DNA from 4 places in the Glutamicibacter ectropisis genome. Region 2 is predicted to be linked to each of the others. Evidence: riboswitches for the same ligand, from Rfam matches in the RefSeq annotation. Region 2 holds a riboswitch; each other region holds the start of a gene.
The links. Region 2 has a riboswitch for thiamine pyrophosphate ahead of thiO (glycine oxidase ThiO). Riboswitches for the same ligand answer to the same signal wherever they lie in the genome.
Positions count from the first base shown of each region.

Region 1: another riboswitch for thiamine pyrophosphate. It lies ahead of QMQ05_RS12575 (ECF transporter S component); the one in region 2 lies ahead of thiO (glycine oxidase ThiO).
Region 3: another riboswitch for thiamine pyrophosphate. It lies ahead of thiC (phosphomethylpyrimidine synthase ThiC); the one in region 2 lies ahead of thiO (glycine oxidase ThiO).
Region 4: another riboswitch for thiamine pyrophosphate. It lies ahead of QMQ05_RS01710 (3-oxoacyl-ACP reductase); the one in region 2 lies ahead of thiO (glycine oxidase ThiO).

Region 1 is NZ_CP125942.1:2,677,301-2,681,369, forward strand. Features, by position in the region: gene QMQ05_RS12570 (ATP-binding cassette domain-containing protein) at 1-1,749, opposite strand, end outside; gene QMQ05_RS12575 (ECF transporter S component) at 1,746-2,366, opposite strand; TPP riboswitch at 2,430-2,553, opposite strand; gene QMQ05_RS12580 (DUF4235 domain-containing protein) at 2,627-2,878, shown strand; gene mnhG (monovalent cation/H(+) antiporter subunit G) at 2,942-3,334, opposite strand; gene QMQ05_RS12590 (monovalent cation/H+ antiporter complex subunit F) at 3,334-3,600, opposite strand; gene QMQ05_RS12595 (Na+/H+ antiporter subunit E) at 3,597-4,069, opposite strand, start outside.
Region 2 is NZ_CP125942.1:2,326,107-2,330,175, forward strand. Features, by position in the region: gene QMQ05_RS10785 (thiazole synthase) at 1-637, opposite strand, end outside; gene thiS (sulfur carrier protein ThiS) at 640-885, opposite strand; gene thiO (glycine oxidase ThiO) at 882-2,006, opposite strand; TPP riboswitch at 2,004-2,108, opposite strand; gene QMQ05_RS10800 (GNAT family N-acetyltransferase) at 2,189-3,157, shown strand; gene QMQ05_RS10805 (mechanosensitive ion channel) at 3,237-4,069, opposite strand, start outside.
Region 3 is NZ_CP125942.1:2,523,687-2,527,755, forward strand. Features, by position in the region: gene QMQ05_RS11855 (GTP pyrophosphokinase) at 18-749, shown strand; tRNA gene QMQ05_RS11860 (tRNA-Met) at 876-949, opposite strand; tRNA gene QMQ05_RS11865 (tRNA-Thr) at 997-1,068, opposite strand; tRNA gene QMQ05_RS11870 (tRNA-Thr) at 1,589-1,660, shown strand; TPP riboswitch at 1,837-1,946, shown strand; gene thiC (phosphomethylpyrimidine synthase ThiC) at 1,942-3,684, shown strand; gene QMQ05_RS11880 (DEAD/DEAH box helicase) at 3,798-4,069, opposite strand, start outside.
Region 4 is NZ_CP125942.1:361,543-365,611, forward strand. Features, by position in the region: gene QMQ05_RS01695 (hypothetical protein) at 1-167, opposite strand, end outside; gene QMQ05_RS01700 (HNH endonuclease family protein) at 308-1,015, opposite strand; gene QMQ05_RS01705 (hypothetical protein) at 1,268-1,852, shown strand; TPP riboswitch at 1,876-1,969, shown strand; gene QMQ05_RS01710 (3-oxoacyl-ACP reductase) at 2,050-2,850, shown strand; gene QMQ05_RS01715 (LLM class flavin-dependent oxidoreductase) at 2,847-4,069, shown strand, end outside.

The DNA of each region.
Region 1 (4,069 bases), 350 kb from region 2:
GATGAGCAAGGGCCAGGCCCGTTTGAAGAACCTAGCCGGACTCAATCCTGCCAGTGGGAAAGCCACCAAGGTCGCCACAATGATCACCAGCGCAGAAACCCAATCCAGGGTAGTAATCAGCGGCAGGGTTGCCGCAGCAACAGCACCCAGTTTGGCCAGTGGGTTAATCTTCGCCAACCAACTATCACCCACTGGCGCATCAAGAACCGGGCCACGAGTTTTCGCGGGTGCTTGGTCTGCGAGGGCCGACAGGTGAATCTCTTGGGCGTTGAGCACCTTGACCAAGTGTTCATCGTGAGTCACCGCAATAATCGCGGTGCCAAGATGCAGTTGTTCCACCAGCAGGGAAGCAAGCTCACGCCAAGTATTAGCATCCTGCCCGAACGTTGGTTCATCAAGGATGAGCACCTCAGGGGCAGCAGCCAAGACGGTACCCACGGACAGTCGACGCTTCTCCCCTCCCGACAGGGTAAAAGGATTCGCATCAGCAAGATGTTGTAATCCCAACCGAGCTAGCAAAGAATCAACGCGCGCATCAACCTGCTGCGCATCGTACTTTAGCTCCTGACCGCCACTGGCTTTAGCTCGCAAGGGAGCGAAAGCTAACTCTTCACGCACACTCTGGGTGACAAATTGATGCTCTGGTTCTTGAAACACCGATCCGATGCGCGCAATCAGCGCCCCAGCCTTCCAGCTAAAGGGCGAATTTCCCAAGCCATTGGCTAACGATTCGGTAGCCTGCAGCTCACCTGCTACCGGTTCCAACAATCCGCCCAGGGTCAAGGCCAGGGTAGATTTCCCAGCACCGTTCTCCCCGCGGATCACCGTCGCTGTGCCGGCACGGACCTTCAGGTTCACCTTCTGTGTCCGTGCTGATGATGCGGTACGGGCGCTGATCAGATCATGAGCTTCAAGCAATTGCTCTTGGGGATTAGTCTGTGCCTCAGTCAGTTCTAACTGGTAGTTCGGCACCCATAACCCGGCCTGCGAGAGTTCCGTTCGCAGCTCCTGATCATCATAGAGTCGCTGCGGATCTAGGTCGTGGGCGACGCCTCCGCCAGGTTCCAGCACGATCACTCGATCCATATGCTCAGCCCAGGCATCTAGTCGGTGTTCAACCACAATCAGTGTGGCACCACTTAGTTGGGCTGCGTTGAGTACTGCATCGCGTAAGGGGCGGATGCCCTCGGGATCCACGTTAGCGGTGGGTTCATCAAGCAACATCAGTCCCGGTTGCATCGCAAGGATGCCGGCCAAAGCTAGGCGCTGCTTTTGTCCACCGGATAATTCCTGCGTGCGATGATCCATGGGCAGCATCCCCAAGCCAACTGCCTCCAGGGCTTCAGGGATTCGTTGGCGAATGATTTGAGGATCTACTGCAAGGTTCTCGGCGCCAAAGGCTACATCGTCCGCAACACGGCTTTGTACCACCTGCGTCTCCGGATCCTGTTGCATCAGTCCTACCGGATGCTCTCGGGCAAACGCATCGGACCCGTCGATGAGTAGTTGACCAGAGATCTGTTCGGATTCATCTACTTCTAGCAAGCCCGCCAAGGCGTGCAACAGAGTTGATTTGCCTGCCCCTGAGGGACCTACTAGCAAGACTTTTTGACCAGCAGGAATCTGAACATCCAGTCCGGAAATAGCGGGACGCTCTCGTTCGGCATGCTGCCATCGAAATCCTTTGGCAGTGATTTCGGTACCACGCCTAGTCGTTGCTTTGGCGTCGGCGCTCACTACCGAGCTCATTTTGCCGCCAGTTTTCCAGTTTCAAGATGTGCCCGGCGGCTAGCCAATGCGCTCAACGCACCGGTCTTGGCCAGGCCACGTGTTGCCAGCCAGGACAGCAAGCCGGCAACAATCAGGCCGGAGATCCCGGTAGCGATCACGTGGAAGATCTTCAACGCAGGAGTGTATTCAACGTAGTAGGCCATGATGTATGCCTCGGAAATGCCGGCAAAGAGTCCGGAGAACAGGCCCGCGAGCAGGGAAACGCTAAGGTTCCATTTGCGGTATCGCACCGCCGCGAACACCAGTTCGGCGCCGAGTCCCTGAACGAACCCGGAGATGAGTACTGTCAGGCCGTAGTGCGAACCCAGTAGAGCTTCGATGACTGCCGCCAGCATTTCGCAGTACAGTGCGGCTCCGGGCTTACGGATGATCAGTGCGCCGAGTACTGCTGGGAAGAGCCAGACACCGGTGAGCAATGCGGATGCCGGTGGGAAAGCGACGAAGGCTAGGGAAAACAACCCGTACCCTGCGCTCCAGGCCCAGAAGATGACGCCCGAGGCGACGGCGATGACCGATGCGGTGACGATGTCAACCACGCGCCAACCGGTACGCTGCTTGGCTACTGCTTGATTCATTAGTGGTCCTCCTATATCAAGGAGGGGAGATGCACGGATTTTGGACGCACTGCGTCCTATCCGCATCCGAGATGCTCGACTTCCTTCGCCGGTACTAACCGGAGCAGGTTCGAGGGTCTGCGATCCATCGCACTCTCAGCGTCTTGCGACTTCACAAATGAAGTCTGACGCTCCCCTGTCGGAAAATTACTGCTCCCCCACCATACCGCAGGTATGCTGGGCAGAGGAACGATAAGTCACTACGTTGAAGCGAGGGCAAGATGAATACAGTGCAGAAACTTGCTACCACGGGTATCTCGATTGCCGCCGGTTTTGTCGGCAGTAAGCTAGTTGATCAGTTGTGGAAGGGTTTTACCGGAAACAAGGCTCCCCGCAAGGGTAGCGAAGAGGCCGCCGAGGCTTCGTTGCGTCAGGCTCTTGGATTCGCAATCTTCTCATCCATTGTCGCTGCCACCATTCAGGTGTTGGCTGACCGCGGCACCAACAAGGTTGTTGCGCGTCTAAGCAAGTAGTACTTAAAGCAACGGGCATCCCACCAATGGTGGGATGCCCGTTGCTTGCTTCTACCGTGGATATTACTTCTTCTCTTCCTCCGGTACTTCAATAACACCCGTAGCTGGCATGCTACTGACCTTATCGACCACGAGCTTCAGCTCATCAGCGTAGAGTGAGTCCTTTGCTGCGTGCTTGGTTCGATAACCAGAACGACCAATCATGTGCGCTGATACCGGGGCCGTGAGCAGCTGCATTCCCCACGCCAAGGCGAGTACGGGAACCACTGCCCAGCTGCGCAGGTGAATCGCGAGCCCGGTGAAGATCAGTAAGAACCCGAGCACCTGGGGTTTGGTGGCTGCGTGCATTCGAGTGAGCATGTCTGGAAAGGTCAGCAGACCGATGCCAGCGATCAAGGACATCAGGCAACCCAGGATGAGTAATACTGCCACGAGAATGTCGAGGAACATTTCCATTATGCGTTCCTCTGGTCAGAGACGTAGCGCGAGACCGTCACCGAACCAATGAAGCCCAAGGTGCAGGCGGCCACCACAAAGAGTAGGAAGTCAGTGTGTTTGTTGTAGATCATCTCTAGGCACAGGGCTACCGAGATAATCAGGAGCATCACGTCCAAAGCCAGAACGCGGTCAAGAATCGATGGTCCCTTTGCCACACGGATGACACAGGCGATGGACGCTAGACCCAACATGATGCCACAAATCCACATCACGATTTCTATCATTTTTTGCCCTTCATTCTCATCAGATTCGGTCCGCATTCGTGCTTGATCGCATCAAATTCATCATGGCTGCCAATCGCCATAATCATCCGGCGTTCGATGTCACGCACGGCTTCCCGGGCGCGCTCCATGTCCTGTTTTGACTCAATATTGATGTAGTGCAAATACAGTGTTGATGAGCTGCGGTCCACGTCAATGACGAAGGATCCTGGGATCAACGTCAAGACGTGGCCCACCGTGGTAACAATCAAGTCCGAGTCGGTACGCAAGGGAACCGCAATGACTCCACTGCGTGTTTTTTTGCCTCGGAAGATCGCCAGGCGTGCCACCTGATAGCTGGCCACAAAGACCTGCCCAATGAACCAAATGAATAGCTGCACGCAGTACCAAATGTTTACTCGGCCCGAAAGAACCACCGGAGGCAACGGGAACAGCGTGACAATGACCAGCGAAACAATGACTCCGAAGATCA
Region 2 (4,069 bases):
CGTCACAGCCTAATTCCATGGCCAGCGCAGCGTCCGAGGCTGTGCCGACACCTGCATCCAAGATCACTGGGACCTGGGCACGGGCGACGATGGTGGAAATATTATGTGGATTCAAAATGCCTAGTCCTGAGCCAATCGGGGCGCCGGCAGGCATGATCGCAGCGACTCCGGCGTCTTGTAACCGTTGAGCCAGGGCTGGGTCATCGTTCGTGTAGGCGAAGACATTGAACCCGTCGGCTACCAGTTGTTCCGTGGCTGAATACAGTTCCAATGGATCTGGCAGGAGCGTGTGTTCATCGGCAATGACTTCAAGTTTGATCCAGTCAGTCTCCAACGCTTCACGCGCCAGCTGAGCAGTCAGTACGGCATCTCGAGCGGTGAAGCATCCTGCGGTGTTCGGCAAAGCAATAACGTTATTGCGTTGCAGAAGTTCGTAAACATTGCCTGCACCGGCTGCAGAAAAGTGTCGGATGGCCACGGTAGTTAGTTCTGTACCTGAAATGGTGAGCGCGCGCTCCAGGGTGCTTAACGAGGTGGCCCCACCGGTGCCCAGAATCAGTCGTGACGATAAGGTTCGCCCTGCGACAACGAAGGGATCGGTGTTCACGTCGAGTTCAGTGACTTCGTTATTTTCCATCCTTAGCCTCCTTGAGCTGCGGTAACAAGTTCTACGCTGTGCCCGTTTTCAAGCACTGTGGCGTTCCAGGCGCTACGTGGAATGACTCCACCATTCACGGCGGCAGCTACCCCGAGTTTGCTCCCATCGACAGCCTTGGACTCTGCATCGAGTTCCTTGCCGATTTGGGTGCTAACAAATTCTCGGAGGCTAGTTCCTGTCTGTACTTGAACTTGTTGTGAGTTGAAGGTGATGTTGATCGATGTCATTGGTGTTGCTCCATAGGCAGAGGTGAAGAAAGGGTTGAAAAACGTTGCGGATCAACGTCATTCAACATGGGGTTGGTTGTGATGTTTTCGGTGAGATCAGCGGTGAGGGCAGAACCCAAGGGGCTGAGTAAGACGCCGTGGCGCGAGTACCCAGTTGAAAGCACCACGTTTGGGTTTATTCGACCGATCAGTGGGCGGTCATCTGCCGTGGCTGGACGTGCTCTGGCAATGACTTCATTCAGCGAGCAGTCACTAATACCAGGCACGAGCCTTCGGGCATTGTCGAGCAAGTTGTACATTGCGCCGACATTGACTTCTGGGTTGTGGTCTTCTCGCACACTGGCACCAAGCACCAAGCTCCGGTCCTTACGTGGGACGAGGTACACGTGTTGGCGATGAACGATGCCACGAACGATGCGGTTTAGTAGTGCGGGGCCGGCTGGCGCTTGGATTCTCAGAATATCTCCGTACACAGGACGTAGCGGAAGCTTCTCCACTCCCCCGACAGCCCCCAAGGCTGTCGCGATAATAGTTTGATCGGCAGCGTGTATTTGTCCAGAACTCGTGCGCACGGCGCTAGTGTTTGGGTGGTCGGTGAGTACTTCTTCGACACGTTCGTAGACGAGATTTTCTTGGAAGTATTCAAGCAGGATACGCACTACAGAGCGTGGATCGATTTGGTGATCATCCGGGCAGAGCACAGCTCCGGCAATATTGCTGGCTAGCGCCGGCTCTAATGATCTGGCTTGGCTCGGGAGCAATTTTTCGGTAGCTAGACCTAGCGAATTCTGCAGTTCAATCAGTTCGTGGAGCGCTTCGCGATCAGCAGCTTCTGCAGCAACAACAAGAGTTGAAGATCGCAAGTAATCCGGTCGGTGACCAGTGGTTGACGCAATGCGTTCAACGAATTGCGGGTACAACGAATTCGATGTCGCTAGTAGCTGATGTAGTGGCCCTTGGCCCCAGACTGTCTCTGCAGCCGGTGCCAGCATTCCTGCTGCCGCGTGACTGGCACCTTGGCCTGGAGCTGGGTCAATGATGGTGAGCGTATGTCCACGCGAGCTGAGCTCAAACGCGATAGCTAGACCGATGATTCCGGCACCAACAATATTCACATGCACTGGGGCACGCTTCCTTCCTACGGCGGCATGACCCGCATCAGGTGTAGCGGTCGGCTCAGTGCCCTCTCAGCCTGGTCGGTTCAGGCTCCCGCGGAGTAATTGCGATTATAAGCATGATGCATCACATAAAAGCCAACTGCAGTTGACTTAGTCTCGTCATCTTCTGTGATGTACTTGCTGGCATGGAGCATCAGAGCTTTCCCGCATACTTGCCTACAGGTTCTCAACTTTTCCGCGAAGTTGTAGGTCTTGAACAGCAGCTGCTGGACATTTCGGTACGCAGCAACGAGAAGCTTCTCCTTGCTCTCTTACATGAAAATTTTCGGGAGATTGGTGCCAGCGGCAATACTTACACCAGAGACCAAGTCATTGAATTGCTCGCCCGTGAGGAATCCGCTACTGAGAAGTTGCACGTTATTGATCCAGCAGTGATCCAATTAGCAACGGACCTAGTCCAAGTGCGTTGGAGAACTGGCGGGCCGCGTCCTGCCTTGCGCAGTTCATTGTGGATACGCAATCAAGATCGATGGAGAATGCTTTTCCATCAAGGCACGCTGACAATCCCCAATCAGGCTAAGCCGAAGCAACGCGAGACGACGACTGCTCACGATCTTGTTCAAGAATGTACAGTCAGAAAATTGCGAATCTCAGATGCGCAAGAAGTATATGAGGCGTTCATTTCTCATCCAGATATGAGACGTCAAGGCGATGCAGATACCCCCGAAAAGGCACAATCTTATGTGGCTACTCTGGTCAACAATGAAAAGACCCAGTACCCACTGGCCATCACCATCAATGACAGATTAGTGGGATTAGTCTGTGCAACCTTAGACTCGTCAAACTCCAATGCCTGGCTCTGGTACTGGATGCACCATGAGTACCGAGGTCGTTCCCTTACCACCAGAGCCATGGCCACCATGGTCAACTATCTCTTTGAAGTGCGTGACTATTACCGATTGGAACTGGGTCTACGTGCAAATAACCCTGGTTCACGGCATGTGGCCGAAAACAATGGTTTTCTACGCGAGGGAATTGAACGTGGCAAGTTCCTAGTGGACGGCACGAGAGTCGATGTTTACGCCTACGCCCGCCTAAGAACCGATCCACAGAGCCAAACAATCCCTTTGCCCTTACGGCGAGAAGAATTCTGAGCCCAAATGGAGAAACGTCGCGGAATCCTGAAAGGATTCCGCGACGTTTCCTATGTCCCTAAGGTTCTGTTCGAAATGGTTAGATACCTGATGACGTCGGCGGAGCTGGAGGTGCCGAATCCGGACCGTCCGAGCCCAGCTTGTCGGTATCGATCTTGTTCAGTGCGCGTGCTGCTGCGTCGCGACCACCAAGACCGAAGGCAAGTGCAGCAGCCAGGGCCGCACCAATAACGATTGCACCGAAGGCCATATTGATAATGGAGTCGGCGATTCCCATGTACTTCAAGCCCATTGCCACGAATAGCGCAATGGCCGTGTAGCGGATGATCTTCGAAGCAGTGGTGTCACCCATGAACTTGCCGATCACATTGGCAACGACGAAGCCAGCAGCGATGATTGCTGCACCAAAGAGGATCTTGCCACCCAGCGCCAAAATCTCATTGAGGATATTGGTGATTGCAGGGAAGTTCAGCATCTGAGCTGCCATCACACCAAAGAACAGGACGATCGCAATCTTCACGATGCCGGCAATGATGCCTGATGCGCTCTTACCTTCTGGAACAACGCCCCAGCTAGCAACAACACGATCAGTTCCAACTCCGTGCAAGGTGGATTCTAGTAGCTGTCCAACAAACTTGGCGATAAGGAAACCAACTGCCAACAAGACCAGAGCCATGATGACCTGTGGGATGGCCGTGAAGACCAACTGCAGCATCTGCTCGGCAGGCTGTGAAATGGCAGCGATGCCCAAGACCTGTAGCGCAGAAATTGCGACCACAAGCAGGATCAGAGCAAAAACAATGTTTGCGATGATGTCTACGATCTTCGCCTGGGTTTCGCGAGACTGCACTTCATCTACTGGTTCGTCCCCTGGTGTCAGCTTGCGCACCAGAGCGCTAAAGTCGACAGTGC
Region 3 (4,069 bases), 200 kb from region 2:
CAGCCGAACTACAAGAAATGACTCAGGCATTCAGACTTGAGTTCCAGCGATTCATGATGGAATATCAGTTTGCCGTCGACGAGATTCTGACGAAGGTCTCAATTCTTCGCGAAGAGTTTCTCTACTTACACAAATACAATCCCATTGAGCACATCACCTCCCGAGTGAAGACTCCGGAGAGCATCATGCGCAAGATGAGCCAGAGAAATATCCATCCGTCACTCACAGCCATTAGGGAGAACATCAGTGATATCGCTGGTGTTCGCATTACTTGTAGTTTTGTGAAGGATATCTACAAAGTTCTCAATACTTTGACGGCGCAGAATGACATCCGCGTTATCCAGATCAAGGATTACATCAAGAATCCGAAACCCAGCGGTTACAAGAGTGTGCATGCCATCGTTGAAATCCCGGTCTTCCTCTCAGATGGACCGGTAAATGTCGTTGTTGAGCTACAGATTCGTACTATTGCTCAAGACTTTTGGGCCAGCTTGGAACACAAGATTTTCTACAAGTATGAGGGCGAAGTTCCAGCGCACTTGGCTTCGGAACTGGCTGAGGCAGCAGCGGTTGCCACCAAGCTTGATATGCAAATGCAACGCCTACACACCGAAGTGCACGGCCACGACGCCAATCACGAAAACGCTCACGGTCAAGAAGTAGATGCCGATATCATTCAAGGACTCTTCATGCTCGCCAAGGAGGCATCCTCAGGCAAGGATCATCACGAGAAAAATGAGTCGAAGTAAGCCCTGGGTTTAATCCGCAAACAGCCTCTGAGCATCACATCAACGTGCTCGGAGGCTGTCTTCATTCGACATACTTTTGAAAATGAAAAAGTCCCGAAATCCGTAAGGATTTCGGGACTGAATCTGTAGCGGCGCCGGGACTCGATCCCGGGACCTCACGATTATGAGTCGTGCGCTCTAACCAGCTGAGCTACGCCGCCACAAGTGAGAAGCTATCCAGTAGAAGCCAAGAAGGCTTCTCACTCAGAGCCCCCTGCCGGAATCGATCCGGCGACCTCGTTCTTACCAAGAACGCGCTCTACCACTGAGCTAAGGGGGCAACGAGTAAATACTCTACACGGATTCACGCGCAAACAAAAATCGGCACTGCAGGGCTCAGATCAACACGCGAAAATCGAATAATACCTAGTCAAATGCCACTACCGGCATCTTCTAATCCCATGCGGGACGATCAGTGGCACAAAAGTGCTTTGGTGACGATGCTCACTGATGGGAATTTACTGGTCAATCCACGATTATTACTGCTTTCAATTCATGACTAAATTTTCCCCGCATTCACTGCGCTCTAGCCAGTCAATCCTTCAAGACCACTACTTAGCTCCCCTGAACCTGGCCAACAAATGACACCAGGCATCTCGCGCGGTCCAACACTTTTGGTTTCGTCATTGCCAATTCATGAACAACAATTTTCCCCCTCCACGAGGCCCACTCATGCAACCCCGAAACTAGGCCACACCTCACTATTTATTCTGGACTTGAGTAGGAATCTTGTGACCTCAACAACAAACGCTTTCAGGATTTTGAAAACTCCAAAAACCTGTGTAGAGTATTTACTCGTTGCCCCCTTAGCTCAGTGGTAGAGCGCGTTCTTGGTAAGAACGAGGTCGCCGGATCGATTCCGGCAGGGGGCTCGAAATAAGAGAGACAATCTGAATTCAGGTTGTCTCTCTTTTCGTTTTCACGAAGCCATTATTCTTTCCCGCATCTGAGCGGATTTTCTTCATTTTTCACAAGATACTCTTCGCAGAGCGTTCGTCATTTTGGGACGGGCGTTTGACTCAGGCAGAAATTTTCATGCTAGTGTCGTCTGCGACCACACGGGAGCCCCTTGGCAGGGGCTGAGATCGGACTGCAGCCGTCCGCGACCGTTGAACCTGTCCGGATAATGCCGGCGAAGGAAGTGAGTTTCTTAATGGAACAATTTGAACAGCATTCTGCCCACTCTCTCGCGTTCCGCGAATCCGAGGGTATTTCAGTTCCGGTCACGCAAATTTCTCTTGCGGACTCCCCCAACGGCCAGCCCAACGAACCGGTGCAGGTATATCGCACCAGTGGGCCGGGCAGCGAACCAACACAGGGGCTGAGACCTTTTCGAGAATCTTGGATTCTTGACCGAGGCGATGTTGAAACCTATGCGGGGCGCGAACGAAACCTGCATGACGACGGTCGCTCAGCGGTCCGTCGCGGTACCGCAAGCGAGGAATGGGCTGGAAGAGCCGCTCCCCCGTTCCGGGCCGCTAATGGGGCTACGGTGACTCAAATGCACTACGCACGTGCTGGCATCATCACGCCCGAAATGCGTTACGTTGCACTGCGCGAAGAATGCGATGTGGAACTGGTGCGTAGCGAACTCGCTGCCGGAAGAGCGATTATTCCTTCGAATATCAATCATCCGGAGTCCGAGCCAATGATCATTGGCAAAGCGTTCTTGGTAAAGATCAACGCGAACATCGGTAACTCGGCGGTGACGAGCTCGATTGCCGAAGAAGTCTCCAAATTGCAGTGGGCCACCAAATGGGGCGCAGACACGGTCATGGATCTATCTACCGGAGATGACATCCACACCACTCGCGAATGGATTATCCGTAACTCTCCAGTGCCGATCGGCACCGTACCGATCTACCAGGCTCTGGAAAAAGTCGATGGTGAAGCAAACGCACTGACCTGGGAGATTTTCCGCGACACCGTCATCGAGCAGTGCGAACAGGGCGTGGACTATATGACCATCCATGCCGGGGTGCTCTTGCGTTATGTCCCGCTGACCGCCAACCGAGTTACCGGCATCGTTTCGCGCGGTGGATCGATTATGGCCGGATGGTGCTTAGCTCACCATCAAGAGAATTTTCTCTACACGCACTTTGATGAACTGTGTGAAATTTTTGCCCAGTACGATGTCGCTTTCTCCTTAGGCGACGGACTACGCCCAGGATCTATCGCGGATGCCAATGATGCGGCGCAATTCGCTGAGCTAGATACCCTTGCTGAATTGACGAAGCGTGCGTGGAAGTACGACGTGCAGGTCATGGTCGAAGGACCTGGGCACATTCCTTTCCACTTGGTCCGAGAGAATGTAGAGCGTCAGCAGGAGCTGTGTGACGGGGCGCCGTTCTATACGCTGGGTCCCCTAGTCACCGACGTTGCTCCGGGCTATGACCACATCACCAGCGCCATTGGAGCCACAGAGATCGCTCGGTATGGCACGGCCATGCTGTGTTATGTCACTCCTAAAGAACATCTTGGATTGCCCAACCGCGACGATGTCAAAACCGGTGTGATCACCTACAAGATCGCGGCTCATGCGGCAGATCTAGCCAAGGGCCACCCCGGGGCTAGTGCCCGTGATGATGCTCTGAGCAAAGCACGTTTCGAGTTCCGCTGGAATGATCAATTCTCATTGAGTCTGGATCCTGTGACTGCGCAGGAATTCCATGACGAGACGTTGCCTGCAGAACCAGCCAAAACGGCACACTTCTGCTCCATGTGTGGTCCTAAGTTCTGCTCAATGCGCATCTCGCAAGACATTCGTGATGAGTATGGGTCAGCGGAAGCTCAGGCCGCTCTCGCAGGGATGGCACAGAAGAGCCGAGAGTTTATTGAAAGCGGCGGAAAAGTATATCTCGGAGACGAGATTCCGGTAGGCAGCACGGCCCCGTAGGAGCGTTAGGGCTCCACCAGCCCTAAGCGCAAACAACGCCCCTGGTTCAAGCTGAAAAGCTTGAGCCAGGGGCGTTGTGCTGCGCAAACTAGTTAGTTGCGTAAGCCATTGACTTAGTAGTCGCGACGGCCACCGCTGCGACCCGAATCGCTGAAGCGATCCTTGCCACCACGTCCACTGAAGCGCTTCTCGCCGCCACCACGACGGTCGTTGAAGCCACCACCGCGGCCACCACGGAAGCCTCCACGATCGCCACCGCGTCCACCACGGTAACCACCGCGGTCGCCATCGTCGTCACGACGTGGCTTGCGGCCGGAGTCCAGCTCCATGCTGATCAGTTCGCCGCCGATGCGGGTCTTGGACAGTGCACGCCACTGGTCCTTGC
Region 4 (4,069 bases), 1.6 Mb from region 2:
GTAGCACCTACGATGGCGCCGAGCATGAGCATAGCCGCCGCGATGAAAAAGATTGTGGACAGAACCCAGCAAGCTGTTGCGGTGTCTCGATGTGCGGCATTTAGTGCAAAACCAAAGAGGCACACGCTGGTAAGCAACAGGAGAACTCCCGATAACCGTGTCTTCATTGTTAGCCTTCGCGCCAGAGATTTTTGTAAACAGTCACTACGAATAATGACAATTAGGTTGATTAACATCTATATTGCCACAAATCCATCAACTTGACGATAGGCCTTAAGGAGGATTTTTCGCTACGACTTTGGGCGAACTATGCGCAAGCTTTCAGGATGCGCTCAATGGCGTCGTGTTCGGCTTTGGTCATCCAGGCGCCATACTTTGCCTTGACCTGCGTCTGGCGCGATACGTATTCGCAGCGGAAATTCTTGTTGGGAGGAAGCCAAGAAGCAGCGTCCTTGTCGCCCTTAGCTGCATTGGTCGGCCCGTCCGAAGCCATGAGATTTAGCGGGTCGTTGGCAAATTCCAAACGGGTTTCCTGATCCCAGCTTTGTGCTCCCTTTTGCCATGCATCCGAGAGTGCAACAACATGGTCAATCTGAACCGCGGTGCTGGTTTTCTGGCCTCGAACAAACTTGATGGTGGTGTTGGTGTACGGGTCATGGAAAGTTCCGCTAAGTACCACGCATGGTTTTGACGCTGACTTGTACTTCACGTTTTCTAAGTCACGGGCCAAAATGTCGTTGCGGGCGTCGCAACCATTGTGGTCCGGATCTTTCCAGCCCTTGCTGAACTTTTCTCGTTCATAACCAGTCTTCGGGGCGCGACCCTTGATATCGATGTCGGCGAGAAGTTTAAGCGAGTCCGCATAGGTGGCGCGTTGCTCCGCGCTGTTATGGGTGGTGTCAGCCTGTGCGTCTGGAATGCGATCTTGCTCGATGGAATCGAGGGTTGAGCATCCGGTGAGGACAAGAGAACCGGCGATGAGTGCTATTGAGGCGGTGCGACGCAGCAGGCGCATGCGGTAGTTCTACTCCTTGGGAAGAATTCATTGGCGATGGGATAAGACCCTTAGAGAACTATATGAAGTGCTGCGGACGCTTTAGCTCTGGTGACGCCGTGTGTTGGTGTGAGATCCGTGTGAGTCCATTTGGTCAGCCATTTCAAGATTTCATAACAATCGCGTTCATGTGGTTTGACATGTATTGTTTAACTCAGATTCATGTCATAAGGTCAATAAATCACCTTCACTCATCCTCGTATTGGAGTGCACATGAAACGGGCGCTGCCTCTGTCCCTAGCTTTAGTCCTTGGGGTTTGTTCCTGCACTACCCCGGTTTCTCAATTGAAGCTTCCAGAGCAGACTCCCACCGCGATCAATTCCGAAGTCCTCACAGACGAAACCACTGAAGAGTCAGAGGGCGGCTTCGACGACATCCTTGATTACTTCCCTCCAATGATTGCCTTCGGCTCTAAGATCATGAACCACGATGGACTTGCGGAATCCATGCGGGATCCCGAAGTTGATTTCTTTGACAAAAATGGGTTTATCTCTGGTGCGGGTTCGGTAAATACCTATCGGGTGGATGACGAAGGCAATCCCCAAGGTGAGCATATGGTGTTTACGAGCGTGGCGGGGCAGAAAAATCTGGTGCTGGTTGCATGCCAAGGCGTAGGAAGTGTTCTCATCCGTGCTGAAAAAGACGGAGAAACTGTGGCAGAAAAATCTCTGGACTGTTCGATACCGGCCACAGAATTGAGCATGGAATTCACCATAGCCCAAGGTGGCGATGTTTGGGTTGTCCAGGAACCAAGCTCAGATACTCGTGGGATCTATGAAGTAATGATCTACAGCTAAGCCTGAAGTGTGCTACTAATGGGAACAGTGACACGGGGTGCCGCACGGCGGCTGAGAGAACACCCGTTGAACCTGATCCAGTTAGTACTGGCGAAGGGAATGTCATAGATTCTGCGTACGCGTGTACCTTTACAGGGCGAACCGTTCGCGTCTTTGGCTACTTCTCCTTCGCCAACAGACGCCAAGGAGTTCACACGATGAGCACGGACACTCAAACAACGACCCACCCTATTTCCCTGCCATTGGAAGAACAAGTAGTTCTGATCACCGGCGGTGCCCGGGGACTTGGCGCAGCCATCAGCAATGCTTTCCTCGGTGCTGGCGCGAAAGTTGTAATCAACTACAACACCTCGGCGCAGGCCGCTGAAGAGCTCGTTGCGCGTTATCCGCAGCATGCCCTCGCTATTCAGGCCGATGTCCGTGACGAAGCAGGACTGAAGGCAATGGTTGCTGAAGCGAAGGAACACTTCGACGCGCCAGTAACAACACTGGTGAATAACGCCTTGGTAGATTTCTCCTTTAATGGAGATGCCCGTTCCACCGCGGACGCCATTTCGTCCGAGGAACTCAGTGCACAATTTGCTGGCTCGGTGCTGGCCCCGGTGGCCGCCATTCAATCCGTACTTCCAGGAATGCGTGAAGTTGGTTTTGGACGCATCATCAATATCGGAACCAATCTGTTCCAGCACCCAGTGGTTCCCTACCATGACTACACGGCTACCAAGGCAGCGTTATTGTCCTTGACGCGAACCTTTGCCGATGACCTTGGGCCGGAAGGAATCAACGTCAACATGGTCTCCGGTGGACTATTGCGTACCACGGATGCTTCAGCAGCGACTCCGGAAGCAGTATTTGACCTGATTGCTTCAGGAACCCCCTTGCGTCGAGTGACCACTCCCGAAGAATTATCCGATGCCGTGCTGTTCTTTGCTTCCCCGCTCTCTCGTGGTGTGACGGGACAGAACCTGATTGTTGATGGCGGGTTGGTGAAAGGTTGAGCCAGAAGAAACAAGTTCACCTGAATCTATTTATTTACGGCACAGGCCACCACCAGGCCGCTTGGCGAGCCGAAGAGTCGGCTGCCGAAAAGCTCTCCGAAGCCCAGTACTACATCAATCTTGCTCAGATCGCTGAGCAGGGTTTGCTGGATGCAGTGTTCTTTGCAGATGGGCAAGCTGTGTCGCCCGAAGCAGCGCAAGCAGGACCCACCTGGTTCTTTGAACCTGTGACCCTGTTGTCGGCGATCAGCCAATGCACGAGGAACATCGGGTTGGTCTGCACCATTTCTGCGAGCTTTTATTCACCTTTTCATGCCGCGCGTATGCTCGGAAGCCTGCAACATCTCTCCCAAGGGCGGGCCGGGATTAACGTGGCGACGAGCATGTGGGACACCGAAGCTCAGAACCATTCGCTGACGGAATTGCCGGCCCACGCTCAACGTTATGCCAGAGCTACCGAGTTCATCGATGTCTTACGTCAGCTGTGGGAATCTTATCCGCACCAAGCAGTTCAGATTGACCGGGCTGGCGATTTCACAATCGCGAATCAACTTCAAGAGATCAATCATGAAGGTCAGCACTTCTCGGTGCGCGGACCGTTAAACATGCCTAACTCTGAACACGGAGAACCAGTCCTTTTCCAGGCAGGATCTTCGCCCGCGGGACGTGAATTGGCAGCGACTCATGCCGAGGCAATATATTCAGTAGCCGCGGATCAGCAGATGGCTGCAGAATTTGCTCAGGATATTTCTGAACGCACCAGTGCTTTGGGCAACCAGAGGTCGCGGGCATTGATCATGCCGGGATTGGTGACTTATGTGGGGCGTACGCTCGAAGAAGCCAAAGCAAAACAACGTGAGCTCAACGAGTTACTGCCGGTTGAGGATGCATTACGCCAGCTTGGCGTATTCCTGCAACAAGACACGAGCCTGTGGCCACTCGATGAGCCTGTTCCAGCGCTGCCACCCTTGGCAGAATTCACCGGACCGGCAGGGCGGTACACCACGATCTTGCGACTCATCGAATTGCATCAACCTACCGTTCGAGAGCTCTTGGGCTTGTTGGCCGCTGGGGGAGGACACTGCACGATGGTGGGGACCCCGGAAATGATTGTGGACGAGATGGAAGATTGGCTAGACAGTGGGGCTGCAGATGGGTTTAACCTGATGCCGCCTTCTCTGCCTGGATCTTTAGAAGACTTTATTGACTTAGTGATTCC